DNA from 3 places in the Isoptericola sp. 178 genome. Region 3 is predicted to be linked to each of the others. Evidence: predicted binding sites of a transcription regulator. Region 3 holds the regulator's gene; each other region holds the start of a gene.

Region 1 (7,688 bases), on a different contig from region 3:
TGAGGATCTGCGTGCGTCTGCCCCATCCGCTGTACCGGCTGTACGAGCGTCGGCTCTCGGCGTCGCTGCCGCCCGCGCAGATGCCGCGGCACGTCGGCGTCATCCTCGACGGCAACCGCCGGTGGGCGAAGTCCTTCGGGGAGACCGCGGCCACCGGGCACCGGCGCGGCGCCGACAAGATCGCCGAGTTCCTGGGCTGGGCCGAGGAGCTCGGCATCGAGGTCGTCACCCTCTGGATGCTGTCCACCGACAACCTGGCCCGGTCCGAGGGCGAGCTGGCCGACCTGCTGGACATCATCTCCGACGCCGTGCGCGACCTGGCCGAGACCGGGCGGTGGCGGCTGCGCATCGTGGGCCGGCTCGACCTGCTGCCCGAACGTCTCGTGCGCACCCTGCGCGCGGCCGCCGCGGCGACCGCCGACGTCGAGGGGCTGCACGTCAACGTCGCCGTCGGGTACGGGGGCCGCCACGAGATCGCCGACGCCGTCCGGTCCTACCTGCGGCTCGAGCAGGAACGCGGCACGACCCTGGCCGAGCTGGCCGAGCGGCTCGACGTCGAGGACATCGCCGCCCACCTGTACACCAAGGGCCAGCCCGACCCCGAGCTCGTCATCCGCACCTCGGGCGAGCTGCGCGTCGGCGGTTTCCTCATGTGGCAGAGCGCGCACAGCGAGCTGTCGTTCTGCGAGGCCTACTGGCCCGACTTCCGCCGGGTGGATTTCCTGCGTGCGCTGCGCGACTTCTCCCGCCGTGAGCGCAGACTGGGGCGGTGAGGACGCGAACCGGCCCCGGCGCCGGGACTGGAGGTCGGACACGATGACGACGCACGCGGTGCCCGGGTCGGCCCGGCGGGCGGCGGAGACCTGGGAGGCGCTGTTCCGCGCCCAGGTCACCCTGATGCGGCGGTTCCAGGCCGACGAGGTCTGGGTCGAGCTCTCGCTGCGCGAGTACGACGTCCTGTTCACCCTGTCCCGCTCGGACGACGGCACGATGCGCCTGCGGCAGCTCAACGAGAACGTGCTGCTGGCCCAGTCGTCCCTGTCGCGGATGGTCGAGCGGCTCGAGGCCCGGGGGCTGCTGTGCCGGTCGGTGCCCGAGGACGACGCGCGCGGGACGCTGGTCGGGCTCACGGACGCGGGCCGCCGGCTGCAGCGCCGGGTGGGTGCGCGGCACGTGCGGGCGATGGACCAGTACGTCGGAGGTGCCCTGGACGCCGAGGAGCAGGCCGAGCTCGTGCGGTTGCTGACGAAGCTGCGGACCGCGCAGGCCGACATCCCCGACTGGACCCCTCACGGTTGACCAGGGTCGATATTCTCGCCGGGTGACACCGTCGACACCCGCCGACCCGCTCCCTCCCGCCGAGCGACCGCACGTGGTGCTGGCGCCCGACGCGTTCAAGGGGACGCTGGACGCCACCGAGGTCGCCGTCGCCCTGCGAGACGGCGTGCTGGCCGCCGCTCCGGAAGCCAGGGTGACCTCGCTCGCCATGGCCGACGGCGGGGAGGGCACGCTGGACGCCCTCGTGGCCTCCTGGCAGTCGGCCGTGCGCACGGTGGAGACCGTCGACGCGATCGGTCGCCCCACCGTGGCGCGGTGGACCGTCTCCCCGGACGGGCTGATCGGGGTGGTCGAGCTGGCCGAGGCCAGCGGGCTGCCCCGGGTGAGCGACGAGCCGCTCCAGCCCCTGCACGCGAGCACGCGCGGGACGGGTGACGTCGCCGCGGCCGTCCTGGACGCCGGGGTGCACGAGGTGCTCGTGTGCCTGGGTGGTTCCGCCTCGACCGACGGCGGCGCCGGGATCCTGACCGGGCTGGGCGCCCGGCTGCTCGACGGCGAGGGGCGGGTGGTCCCCGACGGCGGCGAGGGCCTGGCCCGGGCGGCCGCGATCGACCTGTCCGGGCTGCACCCGCGCGCCCGCGAGGTGCGCTGGCGGCTGGCCGTGGACGTCACGAACCCGCTGCTGGGCGAGCACGGTGCCGCGGCGGTCTTCGCCCCGCAGAAGGGGGCGGGCCCGGGTGAGGTGGCCTTCCTCGACGAGGCGCTGACCCGGTGGGCGAACCTCCTCGAGCGGGAGACCGCCGTCCGCGTCCACGAGCTGCCCGGGGCCGGGGCCGCCGGGGGCGTCCCGGCGGGGCTGGCCGCCGTCCTGGGCGCCGCGCTGGAGCCGGGGGCGCTGCTCGTCGCCGAGGCGGTGGGCCTGCCGGCCGCGCTGTCCGACGCCGCGCTCGTGATCACCGGGGAGGGCTCGTTCGACTCCCAGTCCGTGCGCGGCAAGGTGGCCGACGGCGTGGCGCGCCTGGCCGCCGTGTCCCCGGCCCGCCCGCCCGTGGTCGTCGTCGCGGGTCAGGTGCTGCTGCCGGCCGAGCAGACCCGGGCCGCCGGGATCGCGGCGGCCTTCTCGGTCGCTCCCGGTCCCGTCGACCTGGAGCACCTGATCCCGCGGACGGCGACGAGGCTGTCCGAGGTCGCGGCCTCCGTCACGAACCTGCTGCAGGTGACCGCGTGGCGCTCCGGCGGGTCGTCGGTCCGGACGTGACGGCGGCGGTCGCCGGGACGCCGCGTCCCGGCGACCGCCGCCCGCGGCCTGGCGCGACGATCAGCCGCCGGCCTCGATGGTGTGGGGTTCGGAGCGGTGCGACACCTCGATGCGCCGCGGCTTGGCCTCCTCGGCGACCGGGATGGTCAGCGTCAGCACGCCGTCGGCGTAGGAGGCCGAGATGTGGTCGAGCGCCAGCCCGCGCCCGAGCGTGATCTGACGTGCCACGGTGCCGGCCGGGCGCTCGCGGAGCAGCCACTGGCCCTCGCCGGAGCGTCCGGTCCGCTCGGCCCGGACGGTCAGCGTGCGGTCCTCGACCGAGACGTCGATGCTGCCGGGGTCGATCCCGGGCAGGTCGGCGGCCAGGACGAAGTGGTCGTCCTCGCGGAACAGGTCCATCGGCATGGCCGAGACGTTCCGCGCCGTGAGGGGGAAGGAGCCGAAGAGCCGGTCCATCTCCTGGAACGGGTCCCAGTACGTAGCCATCGCGCATCACCTCCTCGGCGAGGCCGCACCCGCGACCTCGATCCGCGACGGGTGCGCCGGTCCGTCCGGCGTCACCTGGCTACACCCTCAGAATTAGCACTCTCGACCCGAGAGTGCCAGCGTCGGATGTTCGCCGTGAGCGAACGATCCGGGATCAGGGCGCGACGTCGTCGTGCAGCACGACCCGGGACAGCTCGACCCCGCCGCCGGGCAGCTGCCAGTAGTGCAGCCGGCGCGCCTGGGGTGCGCTGACCTGCAACGACAGGCGCATCGCCTGGGCGCCGTCCGACTCGCGGACCCGGTACGGGTCGCTGCCACCGTCCCCGCGTCGCAGGCGGTGCAGCTCGTAGCCCGCGACGTCGTGGGCCCGGCCGGTCAGCACCATGACGATCGCCCGGTGCACACGGTCCTCGAAGCCACGCCCCGGTCCCGCGAGCGAGTCGCAGAACCGGGGACCGACGTCGTAGTCGGGCAACGGGTGGTCGACCTTCTCGTCGGGCCCGATCAGCTCGGCCCAGGCGCGGTAGACGTCGTGGCGGAGCTGGTCCTCCGGGTCCGTGAAGAGCCGGTCGGGTACCGCCGCGGTGGCCGGTTCCCCGGCACGTTGCTTGCGCGCGGACCGGATCCGCGCCTTGTACCGCTCGGCGTCGCGGTGCATCCGGTCGAGGTGGTCCCGCTGCTCGCGCGCCAGGTCGCGCAGGCCCGCGACCTCGACCTCGAGCGTCCTGACCGCGGCGCGCAGCTCGACGTTCTCCCGCTCGGCGAGGTGCGCCCGGGCACGGTACTCGTGCACGGACCGCTCGAGCTGCCGGACCAGGGCCTTGCGCTCGCCGGGCGGGGAGGCGTCCACCTCGGTGCTGTCGTCCGGGCAGGACGTCGAGGCGGCGGGCACCGGCGCGGAGGACCGCCCCGGTGGCGGCACGGCGCGGCGCGGGCCGGGGCCGGGCGTCGGGCGGGCAGCAGGGGGCGGCTCGGGGACCGTCGTCGGCTCCGGGCCGAGATCCTCGTCCGGGGGCACGGTCGGCGCCGGGAGCCAGGGCGGTCCGCCGTCGAGCAGGCTGATCGCGGGCAGCACGCCGGCGGTGTCGTCGACGTCGTCGAGACGCAGCGCCGGCTGCCGGTGGCCGCCGGCAGGACCGGGTACGGGGCGGGGTGGCTGCATGCGGGCCGCGACCACCTCGCCCACGGTGAAGAGGTCGCGCAGGTCGTCGTCGCCCCGGCTGGCGTGCTCGCGGTGCACGCGCACGGCCACCGCCGGTGCGAGGGCGAGGGTGACCTCGTCGGCCTCCACGCGGTGCACCTGCGCCGGCACGACGGCGCCGGCCGGGTAGGCGGCCAGCACGCGCGAGGTCTGGGCGACGGGGTCGGGCAGCATGCCGCGCACGTCCAGACGCCGCGTCCCGGCGTCCAGCACGCCGTGCACCGCCATGCCCGGCGCCAGGAGGCGGTCGATCGGCACGACGGGCAGCGTCAGCTCCTGGGCCACCTGCGCCGTCGCGCCGTCGGCGGTCTGCACCAGGGCGCGCGTGCCGACGAGACCGAGCACCGTGCCGCTGGTCGCGGCGGGAGCGGTCGGCAGCAGGCTCACGGTGACGAGGCCGGCGCGCGTGGCCGCCGTCAGGGCGTCCTGCACGAGCCGGTCGTGCACCCGCGTGCCCTCGGCGGCGTCGTACGCGATCCACAGCGGCGAGCGGGCGACGTCGTGCACCCAGCCGACGCCCACCGGGTAGACCCGGGAGGCGCCGCCGTAGACCTGGGTGGCGTCCGGCATGCCGTGCGAGAAGGCCCACGACGGGTCGCCCGCGTGGATCACGACGACCTCGGCCAGGCCCTGGACGTCGTCGAGCACGCGGTCCGCGTCGACGAAGGGGCGGCCCCGGTCCTGCGGGGTGGAGACGACCACGACGGGCCAGGTGCGGTCGGGGTGCTGGAGGCGGGCGGCGAGCTCCTCCGCCTGCACGGTGGTGCGCACCTGGCCCACCGTGGCGGGGGGTCGCGCGGGTCCCGTCCGGCCCGGCGCGGAGGCGGTGCGGGTGCTCGTCACGGGGCCTCCTCGCTCACGGTCCGGACCGGGTCCGTCGAGAGTACCCGCGCACGTCCGGGTCGGCGCGGGGTCGAAGATGACGTCCTGTCCGTTCAATGTCACGGCGGGGCGGCGGCGAGCCGGTCCGGAGCACCCCTGGGCTCGGTGGATGATGGGACCATGTCGACGACCCCCCGGCCGACGGCCGATCCCACCCCGTACGACGCGCTGCTGCTGTTCTCCTTCGGCGGCCCGAACAAGCCGGAGGACGTCGTCCCGTTCCTCCGCAACGTCACCGCGGGCAAGGGGATCCCCGACTCCCGGCTGGAGGAGGTCGGCGAGCACTACTACGCGTTCGGCGGCAAGAGCCCGATCAACGACCAGAACCTCGCGCTCAAGGCCGCGATCGAGGCCGAGCTGGCCGCGCGCGGGATCGAGCTGCCGGTCGTCTGGGGCAACCGCAACTGGGAGCCGTACACCGACGACGCCGTCACCGAGCTCGAGGCGCTCGGTGCCGAGCGCGCGGTCGCGCTCGTCACCTCGGCCTACTCGAGCTACTCCGGCTGCCGGCAGTACCGCGAGGACCTGGCCGTGACGCTGCAGCAGCGCGGTCAGCTCGACGAGAACGGGTCGACGGGCGTCCAGTTCGACAAGATCCGGTCGTACTTCAACCACCCCGGCTTCGTGCAGGCCAACGTCGAGGCCGTCCTCGACGGCTACGCCGCGCTGGAGGAGAAGGGCGGCTCGCCCGCGGACGCGAAGCTCGTGTTCGTCACGCACTCCATCCCGGACACGATGGAGGCGGCGTCCCGCATCTCGCAGGCCACCTACTCCACCCAGCACCTGGACGTCGCCGCCGTCATCGCCGCCCGGGTCGCCGAGGCGCGCGGCCACGAGGTCTCGTGGGAGCTGGCCTACTGCTCGCGGTCCGGCCCGCCGACCCAGCCGTGGCTCGAGCCGGACGTCAACGACCTGCTGACCGAGCGTGCCGGCGAGGGCCTGCGCGACGTCGTCATGGCGCCGATCGGCTTCATCTCGGACCACATGGAGGTCGCCTACGACCTCGACACCGAGGCGATGGAGACCGCCACCGAGCTCGGGATGACGGCCGTGCGCGCCGGCACCGTGGGGACGCGGCCCGCCTTCGTGGCCGGGCTGGTGGACCTGCTGCTCGAGCGGGCGGCCAAGGCCCGCGGCGAGGACGTCGACGAGGCGACCGTCGGGACGCTGCCCCCGTTCCGGTCCGTCTGCGAGGTCGACTGCTGCCTGCGCCGCGACGGTGAGCCCAGCGGCGTCCCGGCGCTGTGCTCGCGCGACGTCAACCGCTGAGCGACCGAGCGATCCTGGAGGAGCATCCGTGAGCGACCAGCACATCCACGCCGACACGGGCGAGGCCGTCGACACCGCCGCGATCAACGAGTCCATCCGCTACGCGATGATCTCGGTGTTCTCGCTCGCGGGGCCGGTGCCGGCGGACGACGCCGAGCGTGCCGCGCTCGCCGCCGAGGCCGAGGACGCCCTGTGGGGCGGCGCTGGCGAGGCCGACCGTGACCCCTCCCGCGCCGACGGTGACGTCGTCGTGCGCGGCGTCTACGACGTCGCCGGGCTGCGTGCGGACGCGGACCTCATGGTCTGGGTGCACGGCCCCACGGTCGAGTCGGTCCAGGGCGCCTACCAGCGGCTGCGCGCCTCGCGCCTGGGTGCCGTGCTGACGCCGGTGTGGTCCGTGGTGGCCCTGCACCGGGCCGCGGAGTTCAACAAGGGGCACGTCCCGGCCTTCCTGGCCGGTGAGGCCCCGCGCGACTACCTGTGCGTGTACCCGTTCGTGCGGTCCTACGAGTGGTACCTGCTCCCGGAGGCCGAGCGCCGCACGATGCTGCGCGACCACGGCATCGCCGCCGCGGGGTACAAGGACGTGCGGGCCAACACGATGAGCACGTTCGCGCTGAGCGACTACGAGTGGCTGCTGCCGTTCGAGGCGGACGCCCTGGACCGCATCGTCGACCTGATGCGGGACCTGCGGGCCACCGAGGCGCGGCTCCACGTGCGCGAGGAGGTCCCGTTCTACACCGGGCCGCGGGTGCCGCTGGCCGCGTGGGTCGACCGGCAGCCCCGCACCCGGGCGTAGCGCCGGCAGGCCGGTCGAGATGCTCAGCATGCTGAGGTTTGGCATGCTGAGGGCATGACGACGCTTCAGGACACACCCCAGCGCCCCGCCACCGCCCGGGACCGCGTCCGGCAGGTCGTGGTCGCCGTCGGCGCGCTCCTCGCCATCCTCGGTGCCGCCGTCGGCTCCGGCGCGTTCGGCGGCCAGCCGATCCAGGAGGCGGCGGACGGTGCGCTGTCCGCCGACGCGACGGTCCTGGCGCCCGACACCCCGGCGTTCTCGATCTGGTCGGTGATCTACACCGGTCTGGTGCTGTTCGCCGTCGTCCAGGCGCTGCCCGGTCGCGCGGCCGACCCCCGTCTGCGGTCCGTGGCGTGGTGGATCCTCGTCTCCATGCTGCTCAACGCCGCCTGGATCGGCGTCGTGCAGGCCGGCTGGCTGTGGGCCAGCGTCGCCGTCATCGCCGGTCTCGTCGCCGTGCTGTCCCTGGTGCTCGTGCGTCTCGTGCGGACCCCCGCCCCCCGCGTGCTCGACGC
Region 2 (7,688 bases), on a different contig from region 3:
ACGTGGCGCGTCGCCGGGTCGGACTTCAGCGCGCGCACCATGTCGATGAGCATGCGGACGTTGCCGTGGGCCGTGTCCGCGACGAGCACGTCGACACCGGCGTCGATGAGCGTCGTGGCCCGCTGCCACGCGTCACCGAAGTAGCCGATGGCGGCACCGACGAGGAGCCGGCCCTGGGAGTCCTTGGAGGCGTTGGGGAACTGCTCGGACTTGACGAAGTCCTTGACCGTGATGAGGCCGGCGAGGCGTCCGTCGTCGTCGACCAGCGGGAGCCGCTCGAGCTTGTGCTTGCGCAGCAGGGCGGTGGCGTCCTCGCGGGAGATGCCGGCGTCGCCGGTGATCAACGGCTGCCGGGTCATGACGTCGGCGACGGTCGTCTCCGCCCACTCGGCCACCGGGGTGAAGCGCAGGTCGCGGTTCGTGACGATGCCGACGAGACGGCCGGCCTCGTCCAGCACGGGGAACCCGGAGACCCGGTACTCCCCCGCCCGCTGGTCGAGCTGCTCCAGGGTGGCGTCCGGACCGATCGTCACGGGGTTCGAGATGATCCCCGTCTGCGTCCGCTTGACCAGGTCCACCTGGTACGCCTGGTCCTCGATCGAGAGGTTGCGGTGCAGCACGCCCAGACCGCCCTGCCGGGCCATCGCGATGGCCATCCGGGACTCGGTCACCGTGTCCATCGCGGCGGAGACGAGCGGGGTCCGTAGCGAGATCTCCCGCGTCAGGCGCGAGGTGGTGTCGATGTCCGAGGGCGCCAGGTCCGAGTAGCCGGGCAGCAGGAGGACGTCGTCATAGGTCAGCCCCAGGAAGCCGAACGGATCGTGGGCGGGCGAGGTCGTCTCCGTCATGTCCCGAGTCTACGGCGCGCACGGAGGGGTCAGCCGCGGTCTCCGTCACACCGCGGCGCCTCCCGCCGACGCCCCGGCCGGCCGGCCGGGTCAGGCGCCGATGACCGCCAGGACCTCGTGCAGCAGGCCGGTGAAGGAGCGCACGCGCTGGACCTGGGCGGCCAGCGGCAGCTCGCTGGCGGCGTCGTCCCGTCGCAGCCCGACGAAGATCGGCAGCTCGGGGAACCCGTCGTGCACGGCGTGCACGACGTCGAGGTCCGGTCGACGCTGCCCGGTGGCCAGGACCAGCGCGGCGGGCCGCACCATCGTGACCAGCTCCAGGGACCGCCGGGCACTGGCCGGCCCGGTGACGATCCGCGCCGTCTTGCCCTTGGCCGTCAGCGCGGCGGCGAGGGCGTGCGCGGACAGCGGCACGGTCTCGTCGGGACCCGCGAAGATGAGCACGATGTTGCGCATCCGGCTGGGGTGGTTGGCCGGCGGCCCGCCGTTCTGGACCACGGACTGCTCGAAGGCCTCGGTGAAGGATCGCAGCGCCTGCAGCGCGGCCGTCGCGAGGACGATCTCGGGGACGGCGCCGGGCCCGGCCAGCACGGTCCGCTCGGCCACGCGGCTCCACGCCGGTTCGAGCAGCTGCGCCCACCAGGCGGCGGGGTCGCCGTGCGGCGGGATGCGCACCAGGTCGTCGCACCGCGCCTGGTCGTAGGCGAGCGCCGCGTCCACCACGGCGGAGACCCTGCCGGACGCCTGCTGCCCCTGCTGCGCGCCGGCGCCGCGGCCTCCCTGGCCGCCACCGGGCAGCGCCCGCAGGTGGGCCCGCCCTGCTCGGGCGGCGGAGTCCGCCGAGTCCGCGGACTCCTCGGCCTCGTCGGCGGCCGCGTCCTCGGGCGGGCTCGGCGGCGCGGACCGACGGGCCTCCTCGAGCTCGTCGACGTCCGCCTCGAGGGCGGCCTGGGCGGCGTCGACCGGGGCGACGCCCTCGAGCGTGAGCCGTCGCATGACGAGCAGCCGGGCGACGTCCTCGGGGGTGTAGCGCCGGTGGGAGCCGGCCGTGCGGTCCGAGGGGCCGAGACCGTAACGGCGGTCCCACGTGCGCAGCGTGGCGGGGGCCACGCCGAGGCGCCGCGCGACGGCCGCGACCGCGAGCCCGGGGCCGGACGGACGCGTAGCCCCGGCATCCTGGACGGGTCGCGAACGGGTCATGCGTCGATTCTGCCCAGGGGTTCCCGGGACCGCCACCGCGCCGGGTGGCCCGTCTCACCTTGAGTCCGAATCGATCATCGAACCTGGTCATGAAGCGATAGCAAGCGGTTCAGGCCCTGGTCACCCCTTTTCACCCACACCCACTTCAATCGGGTCGACCTGCTACTTGAACAACTTCTGCACAACTTGTAGGTTGTTCGCCATGACGGAGATCTCGCGGTTGCCAGGACCGGTTATGGAGTTGTGGGAGTGGCAGTACCAGGGGTCGTGCCGTGACGCGGACGACACCCTCTTCTTCCACCCCGAGGGTGAGCGCGGATCCACCCGCCGACGACGCGCGGAGGCCGCCAAGGCGATCTGCCGCAGCTGCCCGGTGATGATGGAGTGCCGCGAGCAGTCGCTGCGGGTCCGGGAGCCGTACGGCGTCTGGGGCGGCCTGAGCGAGGACGAGCGGTCGGCGATCCTCAGCGGTCGCGACCGCGAGCACAAGAAGGCGAGCTGAACCGACCTCGGTCGACGGCCGGTCGCACCCCCTCGCCCGCGCCCCCGTCCGAGCAGACGACGAGAGCCCCGCACCGGATCGGTGCGGGGCTCTCGTGCGGGGAGGGGGACCTGGCCGTCAGGCCAGGGCTCCCGCCCGGCGTCGCGGCGTCAGCCGACGACGACGGCGAGGATGTCGCGCGCGGACAGGACCAGGTAGTCCTCCCCGGCGTACTTGACCTCGGTGCCGCCGAACTTGCTGTAGATGACCTTGTCGCCGACCTTCACGTCGACCGGGACGCGCTCGCCCTTGTCGTTGAAGCGGCCGTCACCCACGGCCAGGACCTCGCCCTCCTGGGGCTTCTCCTTGGCGGTGTCCGGGATGACCAGGCCGGAAGCGGTCGTGGTCTCGGCCTCGACGGCCTTGACGACGATCCGGTCCTCGAGCGGCTTGATGGGGACCGACACGTCGGACCTCCTTGTTCGCGATGACTAGCGTTGACTGGGTCGCGCCCGGCCGCTGTCCGTCGTCGCGGGTGCCGGCACAGCGCGTGCGCTGGGACCAAATCTAGGCAGCCCTTAGCACTCTGACAAGTCGAGTGCCAGAAGCGGTCCCGTCGGGACGGCCTGAGAGCATGGACAGATGGACGTGGCCTCGCTCAGCAAGCTTCTCAGCCCCGAGGGCTGGACCCTGCTCAACGACCTCCCCCCGTACGAGGAGTCGCAGGCCATGGCCCTGGCGACGCGGATGCGCGCCGAGGGTGTCGATCCGGACCTCGCGGCCGCGGCCCTCACGCAGTCCCGGCTCCGCGCCCGTGCCCGGGCCAAGCTCGGCCCGTTCGCCGACGGGATGCTGTTCACGCCGGACGGGCTGGAGCAGGCGACCCGGCTGACCGTCGCCGCCGTGCACGCCCGCCGGTACCTGGCCGCGGAGGTGCACAAGGTCGCCGACCTGACCTGCGGTCTCGGCGCCGACGCCCTCGCCTTCGCGGGCGTGGGCCTGCAGGTGCTGGCCACCGACGTCGACGAGGTCACCGCCGCGCTGGCGACCGTGAACCTGCGAGCCTTTCCCGAGGCCGAGGTCCGCCACGGGGACGGGCTGGCGCTGGACCTGGTCGCCGAGGGCGTCGACGGGGTGTACGCCGACCCGGCCCGCCGGACGCGCGGCGGCCGGCGCGTGTTCGACCCGTCGGCCTGGGCCCCGCCGCTGGACGCCGTGTGGGGGCTGCGGGACCAGGTCCCCGCCGTCGGCATCAAGGTCGGCCCCGGCATCGGCCATCAGGGCCTGCCCGAGGACGCCGAGACCCAGTGGGTCTCCGTGGACGGCGACGTCGTCGAGGCCGGCCTGTGGTTCGGGCCGCTCGCGCCCGACGGCCCCGGACGCTCGGCCCTGATCCTGCGCACCGAGGACGGCGGCACCGTCTCGCGGCTCGTGCGTCCCGGCGCCGAGGGCGTCGACCTCGCCCCCGACGTCGGGGCGGTCGGCTCGTACCTGTACGAGCCGGACGGGGCCGTGGTCCGCGCCGGGCTCGTCGCGCACGCCGCCGCCGAGCTCGACGGCCGGCTGGTGGACCGGACCATCGCCTACGTCACCACCGACGCCCCGGCGGCGGCGCCTCCCCCGGGCACCGCGCCGCTGGCCACCGGCTACCGGGTGCTGGACGTCATGCCGTTCAACCTCAAACGGCTCAAGGCCTACCTGCGCGAACGGGGCGTCGGCCGGCTGACCGTGAAGAAACGCGGCACCGCCGTGACCCCCGAGCAGCTGCGGGCCCAGCTCTCCCTCCGGGGGGACGCCGAGGCCACGCTGGTGCTGACCCGCGTCGCCGGGCGTCAGCACGTCCTCGTGGTGGAGCCGCTGGGGGGCTGATCCCGGCCCCGTGGTGCACCGCCACCACGCGTGGAAGCATGGCTGCATGGTCCTGGAGTTCCAGCCCTCCCGGCGATCGAGCGTCGGCCTCGAGTGGGAGCTGGCGCTCGTCGACGCCGACTCCGGCATCCTGCGCCAGGTGGCCCCTGCCGTCATGGCCGAGCTCGGCCCCGACGCGCGGGCCCGGCACGTCAAGCCCGAGTTCCTGCGCAACACCGTGGAGATCGTCTCGGACGTGTGCGCCACCGTCCCCGGGGCGATCGCCGACCTCGAGAACGGGCTCGCCCGGGTCCAGGAGGTCATCCGCCCCATGCGGGCCGAGCTCATGGGTGCCGGCACCCACCCCTTCGCGCCCTGGTCGCAGCAGCAGGTGACCGACAAGGAGCGGTACGCCACCGTGGTCGACCGCGCCCAGGTCTGGGGCCGCCAGCAGGTGGTCTACGGCGTGCACATGCACGTCGGCGTCGAGGACCGGGCCAAGGTGCTGCCCATCCTGCGCTCGCTGCTGGTCCACGTCGCGCACCTGCAGGCGCTCTCGGCGTCGTCGCCGTACTGGGACGCCGCCGACACCGGCTACGCCTCGATGCGTGCGCTGCTGTTCCAGCAGCTGCCGACGGCGGGGCTGCCCTACCAGTTCACCGAGTGGAGCGAGCTGGAGCGGTACACCGCCGACATGCTCAAGACCGGCGTCATCGACGACTTCACCGAGGTCCGGTGGGACGTGCGGCCCGCCCCGCACTTCGGCACCGTCGAGGTCCGCATCTGCGACGGCACGTCCAACGTGACCGAGCTGGCCTCGCTCGCGGCCCTGGTGCACTGCCTGGTCGAGCACTTCTCCACGCTGCTCGACGAGGGCCGGCCGCTGCCCACGATGCCCCGCTGGTACGTGCACGAGAACAAGTGGCGCGCGGCCCGGTACGGCATGGACGCCATCATCATCCTGGACGCCGACGGGAACGAGGAGCTCCTCACCGACGCGCTGCCCCGGCTGCTCGAGGAGCTGGCCCCCGTGGCCGAACGTCTCGGCTGCGCCCCGGAGCTCGACCGGATCCGGGACATCGTCCGCCACGGCGCCTCCTACCAGCGCCAGCGCGCCGTGGCCGCGGCGCACGGCGGTGGCCAGACCGGGCTCGAGGCCGTGGTGCGCTCCCTGGTGGCCGAGCTGCACGCCGGCCACCCGCTGACGCCGTCCGCCGCGGAGTGACCCGCGGCCGCTAGACCGTGATGGTCGTCAGCGGCATCGAGGAGTCCACCCCGATGTCCAGGTCCGACGGCGGCAGCCCCGCCCGCACGACGGCGGAGCCCAGCGCGGCGATCATCGCCCCGTTGTCGGTGCAGTAGCGGATCGGGGGGATGCGCAGGTCGATCCCCGCCGCGGCGCATCGCTCGGCCGCCATGTCCCGCAGCTGGCTGTTGGCAGAGAACCCGCCGCCGATGATGAGGGTCCCGACGTCGTGGGCACGGCAGGCCGCGATGGTCTTGGCGGTGAGCACGTCCGCGACGGCGGCGGCGAAGGAGGCCGCGACGTCGGCCACGGGGACCTCCTTGCCGGCGTCCTGCCGGGCCTCGACCCAGCGGGCGACGGCCGTCTTGAGGCCGGAGAAGCTGAAGTCGTAGGCGTGCTTGGCCTGGTCCTTCGGCGCCGTCAGGCCGCGGGGGAACCGGATCGCCTCCGGGTCGCCCTCGCGCGCGAGCCGGTCGATGTGCGGGCCGCCCGGGTAGGGCAGCCCGAGCAGCCGCCCGACCTTGTCGAAGGCCTCCCCCGCGGCATCGTCGAGCGTCGAGCCGAGCTCGGTGACGTCCGTGGCGATGTCGTCGACGAGCAGCAGCGAGCTGTGGCCGCCGGAGACGACGAGCGCCATCGACCGCTCGGTGAACGGCCCGTCGACGAGCTGGTTCACCGCGGCGTGCCCGATGACGTGGTTGACGCCGTACAGCGGCTTGCCGAGACCGATCGAGAGCGCCTTGGCCGCGCTGGCACCGATCGTCAGCGGGCCCACCAGGCCCGGGCCGGCGGTGACCGCGACGGCGTCGATCTCCGACAGGTCGACGTCGGCCTCGCCGAGCGCCCGCCGGATCGTGGGGGTCATCGCCTCGAGGTGGGCACGGCTGGCCACCTCCGGGATGATGCCGCCGTAGCGGGCGTGCTCGTCCATGGAGCTCGCCACGGCGTCGAACAGGAGCTCGTCTCCGCGCACCAGAGCGACACCGGTCTCGTCGCAGGACGTCTCGATGCCGAGGACCAGGGGATCAGCCATGGCCCACATTCTGTCACCACCGCCGGCCCCTCTCCGGAACCGTCGTGACCAACGCCACGCCGGCCGCCAGGAATCATGCGAACGCATGGACGGTTCCCCACGGACATGACCGACACCCTGCTCGAGACCGCCCCCCTCGCCGTCGACGAGGCGTCCGCCGACCGCCTCTTCCGTCACGCCCGCTCCACCTCGCAGTGGACCGGCGCCGAGGTCACCGACGCTCAGCTGCAGGCCGCCTGGGACCTGGCCAAGCTCGGTCCGACCGCGATGAACACCCTGCCCCTGCGCCTGCTGGTCGTGCGCAGCCCCGAGGCGAAGCAGCGGCTGGTCGAGCACATGGGCGGCGGCAACAAGGCGAAGGTCGAGGCCGCGCCGGTCTCCCTCGTCCTGGCCGCCGACCCGGCGTTCCACGAGCACCTCGACGAGCTCTTCCCGGTCTACCCCGGGATCCGCGAGCAGCTCGCCCCCGCGGCAGAGGTCCGCGAGCAGATGGCGCGCAAGAACGCCCTGCTGCAGGCCGGGTACCTGATCGTCGCGCTGCGCGCCGCCGGTCTCGCGGCCGGGCCCATGGACGGCATGGACGCCGACGGCATCGACCGGGAGTTCTTCGCGGAGTCCGGCTGGCGGTCGCTGATGGTCGTCAACGTCGGCGAGGCCGACGGCGAGGGCTCGCCGCACCCCCGCGGGCCGCGCCTCGACCTGGGGCAGGTCTCCCGCACCCTCTGAGACCGCCCTCTGCTGTGGGTATGAGATCGGCAGCCCCGGACAGGTTCGGGGCTGCCGATCTCATACCCACAGCGTTGTCGCGGGTGCTGGGAGCCCTGCGTCAGGAGACGGCGACCGGGCGGCCCGGGTCGTTCGACCACTGGGACCAGGACCCCGGGTAGAGGGCCGCCGGCACGCCGATCGACGCCAGGGCGGCGATCTCGTGCGCCGCGGTCACCCCGGACCCGCAGTAGACGCCCACCGTCGCGTCCGGCCTCACCCCGAGGGAGGTGAACCGGGCACGCAGCTCCGCCTCGCTGCGGAAGG
Region 3 (7,688 bases):
GGTACCCCCCGGCCCGGGGCGGCGCCCGTCTGAGGTACCCGGAGGGTCAGGCGGGGTGCGCCGCGGACCGGGCCACGACGGCGGCCTCGGTCCGGCTCGTGACACCGAGCTTGCGCAGGATGGCCGAGACGTGCACCGACGCCGTCTTGCGGGAGATGAACAGCCGCTCGGCGATCTGCCCGTTCGTCAGTCCCTCGGCGACCAGCTCCAGCACCTGGCGCTCCCGGTCGGTCAGCGGGTCGGCGCCGGCCTCGGCCGGCCGGCGCCGGGTCGGTGCCGCGAGTCCCGCGTCGTGCAGCAGCGAGGTCGCCCGGGCCAGCAGGGAGCCGGCACCGACGTCGCGCGCGGCCTCCGCGGCGTCACCGAGCAGCTCGCGCGCGCGAGCCTTGTCACCTGCCGCGAGCCGGTGCTCGCCCTCGCGCACGAGGGCGTAGGGGCGCAGGTGCGCCGGGGCGCCGTCGTCGGGACCGAACGCGCTGACCTCGGGCCACGGTGTCCGGCCCAGCTCGGCGGCGAACACCGTCGCCCACAACCGGTGGGTCGGCCAGAAGGCGGCGGCGGCCAGGGCCTCCTCGTACGGTCCGACGTCGACCGCCCGGCCGGTCGCGCGGGCCCGGGCGAGCACCCGGGCGGCGACCGCCAGCACCGTCAGGGCGTACGCCCCGGACAGCCGACCGGGGTCGGCGGCGTGGCGGACCAGGTCGAGCGCGTCGTCGACGTCGTCGCGCGCGAGGGCCAGCTCGGCCAGCGTGGCCGGGGCCCGACCCCGGACCTGCATCTCCACCTCGGCGAACCGCAGCCACACGGCCCGGTGGCGTCGCCCCATCGCCTGGGCGGTCTCGACGTCCCCGCGCCACAGCGTGAGCCACGTCCATCGTTCGGCCAGGTAGACGGCCCAGGCGCTCGGCGAGACCTCGTTCGTGGCCCGCCGGTACCAGGCGTCGGCCTCCTCCCAGCGGCCGAGCCCGATGAGGGCCTCGGCGACGTTGCCCTCCAGCATCGCGCGGCTGCTCCAGCCGGATCCCCCGGCGCGGCCGACCTCGGCACCGGCCGAGGCGGTCCGCAGCGCCTCGGCGAACCGGCCGAGCCGGAGCTGGTGGTCGGAGAGGTTGGTGAAGTAGTGGGCCCGCCCGGCCCAGTCGTCCCCGGAGAGGCGGCGGGACTCCTCGAGCTCGTCGAGGCCGCCCGGGTCGCCCGCGCTCAGCCGGGCGAGACCGCTGGTGTTCAGCAGCAGCGCGGCGGTGGAGCGGTCGCCCGCGGCCGTCGCGGCCTCGTAGCCGCGCCCGGCGGCCGCGACCGCCTCCTGGAAGCGGCCGGCGAGCATCTTGGCGCGGGCGTCCAGGCGCAGCAGCCCGGCGAGCGTCCCGAGGTCGTCCTGCGGTGCCGCCGCGAGCGCCTCCCGGGTCCGGTCCAGGCCCGCGACGTCGCCCGCGCGCAGCTGCTGCACCGCCACGAGCCCGAGGGTGCGGGCCCGGCCCGCGGGGTCGTCGGCCGGCCACTCGTCCAACGCCTGACGCGCCAGCGCCAGGGCCCGGTCGACGTGGGTCGCGACGGTCTCGGCCTCGGCGACGCGCACGAGCAGGTCGTGGTGCGTGGTCCCGGTGACGTCCGCCGCGTCCGGCACGGTGTCCCACAGCTCGAGAGCCCGTTCCCCGAGCCGGACGGCAGCCGCCGGGGCGACGTCGTTCGCGGCGGCGTCCAGGCCGGTCACGGCGGCGGCCAGGGCGCGGTCCGGCACACGGGCGTGCCACCAGTGGTCGGCCTGCTCGACCAGCCGCGGCACGGTGGCCGGACCGGTGGCCAGCGCCTCGGCGTAGGCCGCGTGCAGCCGCCGCCGCTCGGTGGGCAGCAGCTCCGCCTCGACGGCCTCCTGCATCAGGGCGTGACGGAACCCGTAGCCGTCGGGGTCGGCCTGCAGGACCAGGGCGTCGACGGCCTCGCGCGCAGCGGGTTCGGCCCGCTCGAGCGCCTCGTCGCCCAGGACGGCGGCCAGCACGTCACGGCCGGCGCGGACCCCGCCGGCGGCGACCACCCGGCAGAACGCCTGCGCCGCCTCCGACAGGCCCGCGTAGCGCAGCAGCAGGACGTCACGCAGCGAGACGGGGATGTCACCGTCGTAGCAGCAGGCGAGCTCCTCGACGTAGAAGGGCACGCCCTCGGCACGCTCGACCAGCTCGCCCAGGCCCCCGGCGCCGGTCCGGTCCGCGCCGGCCGGTGCGTCGGGGAGCACGGCGCGTGCGAGCTCGACGACCTCCGGGTCGGCGAGGCGCGGCACCTCGACCCGTTCGGCGAGCCGAGCCCGGTCGAGCTCGGCCAGGGTGGTGCGCAGCGGGTGGCGCCGGCCGACGTCGTCGCTGCGGTAGGTGACCAGCACGAGCAGGTGGGTGGACGGGGCGGCGCGGGCGAGCCGCGCGACGGTGGTCCGCGTGACGTCGTCGGACCAGTGCAGGTCCTCGACGACGACCACGACCGTCCGGCGGGCGCAGACCGTCGTCAGCAGGTCGGTGAGCACCTCCGGTACGCGGCCGCCGTCGACGCCGGGCCGCACGGTCACCAGCCGGGGCAGGATCACGCCGAGGGCGTCCGCCGCGGGGCCGGCGGCGTCCAGCACCGCCTCCTCACCGAGCGCGCCGACCAGGTCCCGCAGCACGCCGTCGAGCCCGGCGTAGGGCACGGGGCCCGCGCCGGAGTCGGCGCACTGGCCCCGGGCCACGAGGGTCGTGCCGGTGTCGACGCCGTCGAGGAGCTCCTCGACGAGACGCGTCTTGCCGATCCCGGCCTCACCGGCCACGACGAGGCATCGCCCCGCGCCGTGCGTGGCACCGTCGAGGGCCTCGCGCAGCGCGGCGAGCTCGGGCCGGCGCCCGACCAGGGGGACCTGGCTGACCCTCATGGGGACATGCTGCCAGCCTCCGGGGCGGCACGCCTCGGGCGGGGCGGACCGCCCCGGTCCGGCGGTGCCGCGGGCGGACGAGCGCCGACAGCACCCGGGGACGGGGCCCGGCGACGGGGGGCGGGCATGACGTACCTCACCGGTGACGGCGGGTGACGCCGGACCGTCGCACGAACCGCGTAAGATGGCACTCAGCCCTGGAGAGTGCTAAACCCCCCGGGGCGCCGAGCGAGGGGAGGTCGAGAAGTGAGCGAGGAACGTCGGCTCGAGGTGCTGCGCGCCATCGTCGAGGACTACGTCACCACGCGCGAACCCGTCGGGTCGCGCATGCTCACCGAGCGTCACCGTCTCGGTGTCTCCCCGGCCACGATCCGCAACGACATGGCCGCCCTGGAGGACGCCGGGTACATCGCCCAGCCGCACACGTCGGCCGGCCGGGTGCCCACGGACGCCGGGTACCGGGTGTTCGTCGACCGGCTCGCGGAGGTGCGCCCGCTCAACGTGCCCCAGAAGCGGGCCATCGAGACCTTCCTGTCCGAGGCGATCGACCTCGACGACGTCCTGACCCGTGCCGGGCGGCTGATCGCCCAGCTCACCGGACAGGTCGCCGTGGTGCAGTACCCGTCGCTGCGGCGGTCGGGCCTGCGCCACCTCGAGCTCGTGCCCGTGGCGGACTCCCGGATCCTCGTCGTGGTCATCACCGACACCGGCCGCGTCGAGCAGCGCTACTGCGAGCTGCCGGTGCGACCGGACGGGACCGATGCCGGCACGGACCTCGACGAGGGCACCCTCGGCGAGCTGCGGGCCCGGTTCAACGCGGCCGCCGCCGGCAAGCGCCTCGCCGACCTGACCGGCGTGTTCGCCGGCGTGGTCGAGTCCGTGGGCCCGCGCCTCAGCGGCGTGGCCCAGGCCGTGGCGGACCTCGTCGTCGAGACGCTGGGCGAGGAGGGCGAGGAGCGGATCGTGCTGGCCGGCACGGCCAACCTGGCCCGGTCCGGCGCCACGTTCGAGCAGGGGCTGAGCCCCGTCCTCGAGGCGCTCGAGGAGCAGGTGGTGCTGCTCGGGCTCCTCACCGAGATGGCGACCGACGGGGTCGGGGTGCGGATCGGGCACGAGAACCGGCTCGACGGTCTCACCGAGACCTCCGTCGTCGCCTCCGGTTACGGTAGCGACGGCGACACCGTCGCCTCCCTCGGGTCCATCGGCCCCACCCGCATGGACTACCCGGGCACCATCGCCTCGGTCCGCGCCGTGGCACGCTACCTGTCCCGCGTGCTGCCGAACTGACCACCGGTATCCCTGACCAGACTTTCTCCACGTCACCGAAGAGAGACCTGTGACCGACTACTACGAGATCCTCGGCGTCGAGCGTGACGCCACTCCCGAGCAGATCAAGAAGGCCTACCGCCGCATGGCGCGCGAGCTCCACCCCGACGTCGCGGGTGCCGAGGGCGAGGAGAGGTTCAAGGACGTCGCCCGGGCCTACGAGGTGCTGTCGAACCGCGAGAAGCGCGAGCAGTACGACCTGGGCGTCGACCCGAGCGCACCCGGCGGCGGCGCCGGAGCCGGCTTCGGCCAGGGCTTCGGCTTCCAGGACATCTTCGAGACGTTCTTCGGCGGCGGTCAGGCCAGCGGTCCCGTGCCGCGGGCCCGGCGCGGCCAGGACGCGCTGGTGCGCATGGACATCGACCTCTCCGAGGCCACGTTCGGCGGCAAGCGCGAGCTGCAGGTCGACACCGCCGTGGTGTGCGGCACCTGCGGCGGCAACGGGTGCCGGCCCGGGACCGACGTGCGGACCTGCGAGGTCTGCCACGGCCAGGGCAACGTCCAGCGCGTGGCCCGGTCGTTCCTCGGCCAGGTCATGACGACGGCGCCCTGCGCGGCCTGCCAGGGCTTCGGCACGATCATCCCCGAGCCCTGCGCGGAGTGCTCCGGCGAGGGCCGGGTGCGCTCGCGTCGCTCGCTGACGGTCAACGTCCCCGCGGGCGTGGACACCGGGACCCGGATCAAGCTCGCCGCCCAGGGCGAGGTCGGGCCGGGCGGTGGTCCGGCGGGCGACCTGTACGTCGAGATCCGGGAGAAGGCCCACGACACGTTCGTGCGCCGCGGCGACGACCTGCACTGCACCCTGCCGGTGCCGATGACCGCGGCCGCGCTGGGCACCGTGCTCGAGCTGTCCACCCTCGACGGCCAGCAGGAGATCGACCTGCGTCCGGGCATCCAGCCCGGCGAGATCGTCACCCTCAAGGGCCTCGGCGTGGGGCACCTGCACGGCAACGGTCGCGGCGACCTCAACGTCCACGTCGAGGTCCAGGTGCCGACCTCCCTCGACGAGGAGCAGACCGAGCTGCTGCGCCGGCTGGCGAACCTGCGCGGCGAGGAACGCCCCGACCCGCGGCTGGCCGCGGCCCACCCGGGCGTGTTCTCGCGGCTGCGGGACAAGTTCGCCGGGCGCTAGGCGCGACGTCGTGAGCGCACCGGTCTTCGTCGACCACGGCGTGCCGGCCTCCCTGGCCCCGGGGGCGACCTACGTCCTCGGCGGGGCGGAGGGGCGGCACGCCGGCGTCGTCCAGCGACGGCGCGCCGGTGAGCGGGTCGACGTGGTCGACGGCGCGGGCACCCGCGTGCTCGGCGTCGTCGAGACGGTCGACGGCGGCGAGGTCGCCCTGCGCGTCGAGGACGTGCGGCACGAACCGGCGCCGGCCGTGCGCCTGACCCTCGTGCAGGCGCTGGCCAAGGGCGACCGCGACCACCAGGCGGTCGAGGCCGCGGTCGAGGTCGGGGTCGACGCCGTCGTGCCCTGGCAGGCCGACCGGTCCGTCGTCGTCTGGCGCGGACCGCGGGCCGAGAAGGCGCGCGCCAAGTGGGCCGCCACCGTGCTCGCGGCGGTCAAGCAGTCCCGCCGCGCGTGGCTGCCGCCGGTGGAGGAGCACGTCACCACGCGGACGCTGGCCGCCCGGGTGCGCGACGTCGTCGCCGCGGGCGGTGCCGTCGTCGTCCTGCACGAGGAGGCCACGACACCGCTCGCCGACGTCGCGCTCCCGGAGCCGGCTCTCGGCGCGGACGCGCCTCCCGAGCTGGCGCTCGTCGTCGGCCCCGAGGGCGGGATCTCCACGGAGGAGGTCAGCGCGCTCACCGACGCCGGCGCCGTGACGGCACGGCTCGGCCCGCACGTGCTGCGTACCTCCACGGCGGGTCCCGTCGCCGTGGCGCTCCTGAGCGACCGGCTGGGCCGCTGGCGGTAGCGTGGACGCATGACGACGGAGACCGAGGCGGACTGCCTCTTCTGCAAGATCGTCGCCGGCCTGCAGCCGGCCGACGTCGTGGCCGACACCGAGCGGGTCCTGGCGTTCCGGGACATCGACCCGCAGGCGCCGGTGCACGTGCTCGTCGTGCCCAAGGAGCACCACGGCGACGTGTCCGTCCTGGCCGCCGCCGACCCGGAGCTGCTCGCCGAGGTCGTCGCCGTCGCCGACGAGATCGCGCACGACCTCGCCGACGGCCAGTACCGGTTCATCTTCAACTCCGGCCCGCGTGCGGGCCAGAGCGTCTTCCACGTGCACGGCCACGTCCTGGCCGGCACCCAGCTGGGATGGAGTCCCGCCTGAGCATGACGTCCCCCGCCTCCGACCGCTCCCTGACCGACCACCCGCGGCACGCCACCGAGCATCGCGTCGTCGTCCCCCCGCACGTGCCGATGGTGGCGCTGCTCGGCAGCGGCGACTCCGTCCTGCGAGCGATCGAGGACGGGTTCCCCGGGGTGGACGTGCACGCCCGCGGCAACGAGATCTCCGTGCACGGCCCGGCCGGCGACGTCGCCCTGGTGGCACGGCTGCTCGACGAGCTGGTCGAGGTCGTCGAGGCCGGCACCCCGCTCACCCCCGAGGTGGTCTCCCGCTCGGTGTCGATGCTGACCTCCGCCGCCGCCCAGCGGCCCGCCGAGGTGCTCACCCACGACATCCTCTCCGGGCGCGGCCGCACCATCCGGCCCAAGACGGTGGGGCAGAAGCGCTACGTCGAGGCCATCGCGGCCAACACGATCACCTTCGGCATCGGCCCGGCGGGCACCGGCAAGACCTACCTGGCGATGGCGAAGGCCGTGCAGGCCCTGCAGGCCAAGCAGGTCAACCGCATCATCCTCACGCGTCCCGCCGTCGAGGCGGGGGAGAAGCTCGGCTACCTGCCCGGCTCGCTCAGCGACAAGATCGACCCGTACCTGCGCCCGCTCTACGACGCGCTGCACGACATGGTCGACCCCGACTCCATCCCGCGGCTGGTGGAGTCCGGCACCATCGAGGTCGCTCCGCTGGCCTATATGCGCGGCCGTTCGTTGAACGACTCGTTCATCATCCTGGACGAGGCGCAGAACACCTCCGCCGAGCAGATGAAGATGTTCCTCACCCGGCTCGGGTTCGGCTCGACGATGGTGATCACCGGCGACGCCACCCAGGTCGACCTGCCCGGCGGGACGACGTCGGGCCTGCGGGTGGTCGAGGACATCCTCACCGGGGTCGACGACGTCGAGTTCTGCCGGCTGAGCAGCACCGACGTCGTCCGGCACCGCCTCGTGAGCGACATCGTCGACGCCTACGCCCGCTGGGACAGCACCCGCCCGGCCGACGACCGCCGACGGCCCGGACGCCACGACCGAGGAGGACGCCGGTGAGCATCGAGGTCAACAACGAGTCCGGCGTCGAGGTCGACGAGGCCGAGTTCGCCGCCCTGGCCCGGTTCGCGCTCGACGAGCTGCACGTCCACCCCGCGGCCGAGCTGTCGATCGTGTTCGTCGACACCG

What was found. Region 3 encodes HrcA, which represses chaperone genes, less so after heat shock. Its sites were predicted from a motif close to TTNGCACTCGNNNNNNNCGAGTGCNAA; they were not measured.
Region 1: the regulator HrcA is predicted to act here: its motif matches at 3,116-3,142, upstream of Q6349_RS05795 (Hsp20/alpha crystallin family protein).
Region 2: the regulator HrcA is predicted to act here: its motif matches at 3,108-3,134, upstream of groES (co-chaperone GroES).

Annotation. Positions count from the first base shown of each region.
Region 1 is NZ_JAUQYN010000002.1:252,584-260,271, forward strand. It holds gene Q6349_RS05780 (isoprenyl transferase) at 12-773, shown strand; gene Q6349_RS05785 (MarR family winged helix-turn-helix transcriptional regulator) at 817-1,299, shown strand; gene Q6349_RS05790 (glycerate kinase) at 1,322-2,536, shown strand; gene Q6349_RS05795 (Hsp20/alpha crystallin family protein) at 2,597-3,022, opposite strand; gene Q6349_RS05800 (hypothetical protein) at 3,177-5,066, opposite strand; gene Q6349_RS05805 (ferrochelatase) at 5,226-6,374, shown strand; gene hemQ (hydrogen peroxide-dependent heme synthase) at 6,403-7,173, shown strand; gene Q6349_RS05815 (tryptophan-rich sensory protein) at 7,228-7,688, shown strand, end outside.
Region 2 is NZ_JAUQYN010000001.1:223,784-231,471, forward strand. It holds gene guaB (IMP dehydrogenase) at 1-848, opposite strand, end outside; gene Q6349_RS00910 (MerR family transcriptional regulator) at 939-2,048, opposite strand; gene Q6349_RS00915 (WhiB family transcriptional regulator) at 2,251-2,550, shown strand; gene groES (co-chaperone GroES) at 2,700-2,996, opposite strand; gene Q6349_RS00925 (class I SAM-dependent methyltransferase) at 3,172-4,398, shown strand; gene Q6349_RS00930 (glutamate--cysteine ligase) at 4,445-5,602, shown strand; gene tsaD (tRNA (adenosine(37)-N6)-threonylcarbamoyltransferase complex transferase subunit TsaD) at 5,613-6,656, opposite strand; gene Q6349_RS00940 (malonic semialdehyde reductase) at 6,762-7,382, shown strand; gene Q6349_RS00945 (sulfurtransferase) at 7,483-7,688, opposite strand, start outside.
Region 3 is NZ_JAUQYN010000003.1:652,085-659,772, reverse strand. It holds gene Q6349_RS12280 (LuxR family transcriptional regulator) at 47-2,893, opposite strand; gene hrcA (heat-inducible transcriptional repressor HrcA) at 3,140-4,180, shown strand; gene dnaJ (molecular chaperone DnaJ) at 4,230-5,351, shown strand; gene Q6349_RS12265 (16S rRNA (uracil(1498)-N(3))-methyltransferase) at 5,362-6,138, shown strand; gene Q6349_RS12260 (histidine triad nucleotide-binding protein) at 6,148-6,501, shown strand; gene Q6349_RS12255 (PhoH family protein) at 6,504-7,559, shown strand; gene ybeY (rRNA maturation RNase YbeY) at 7,556-7,688, shown strand, end outside.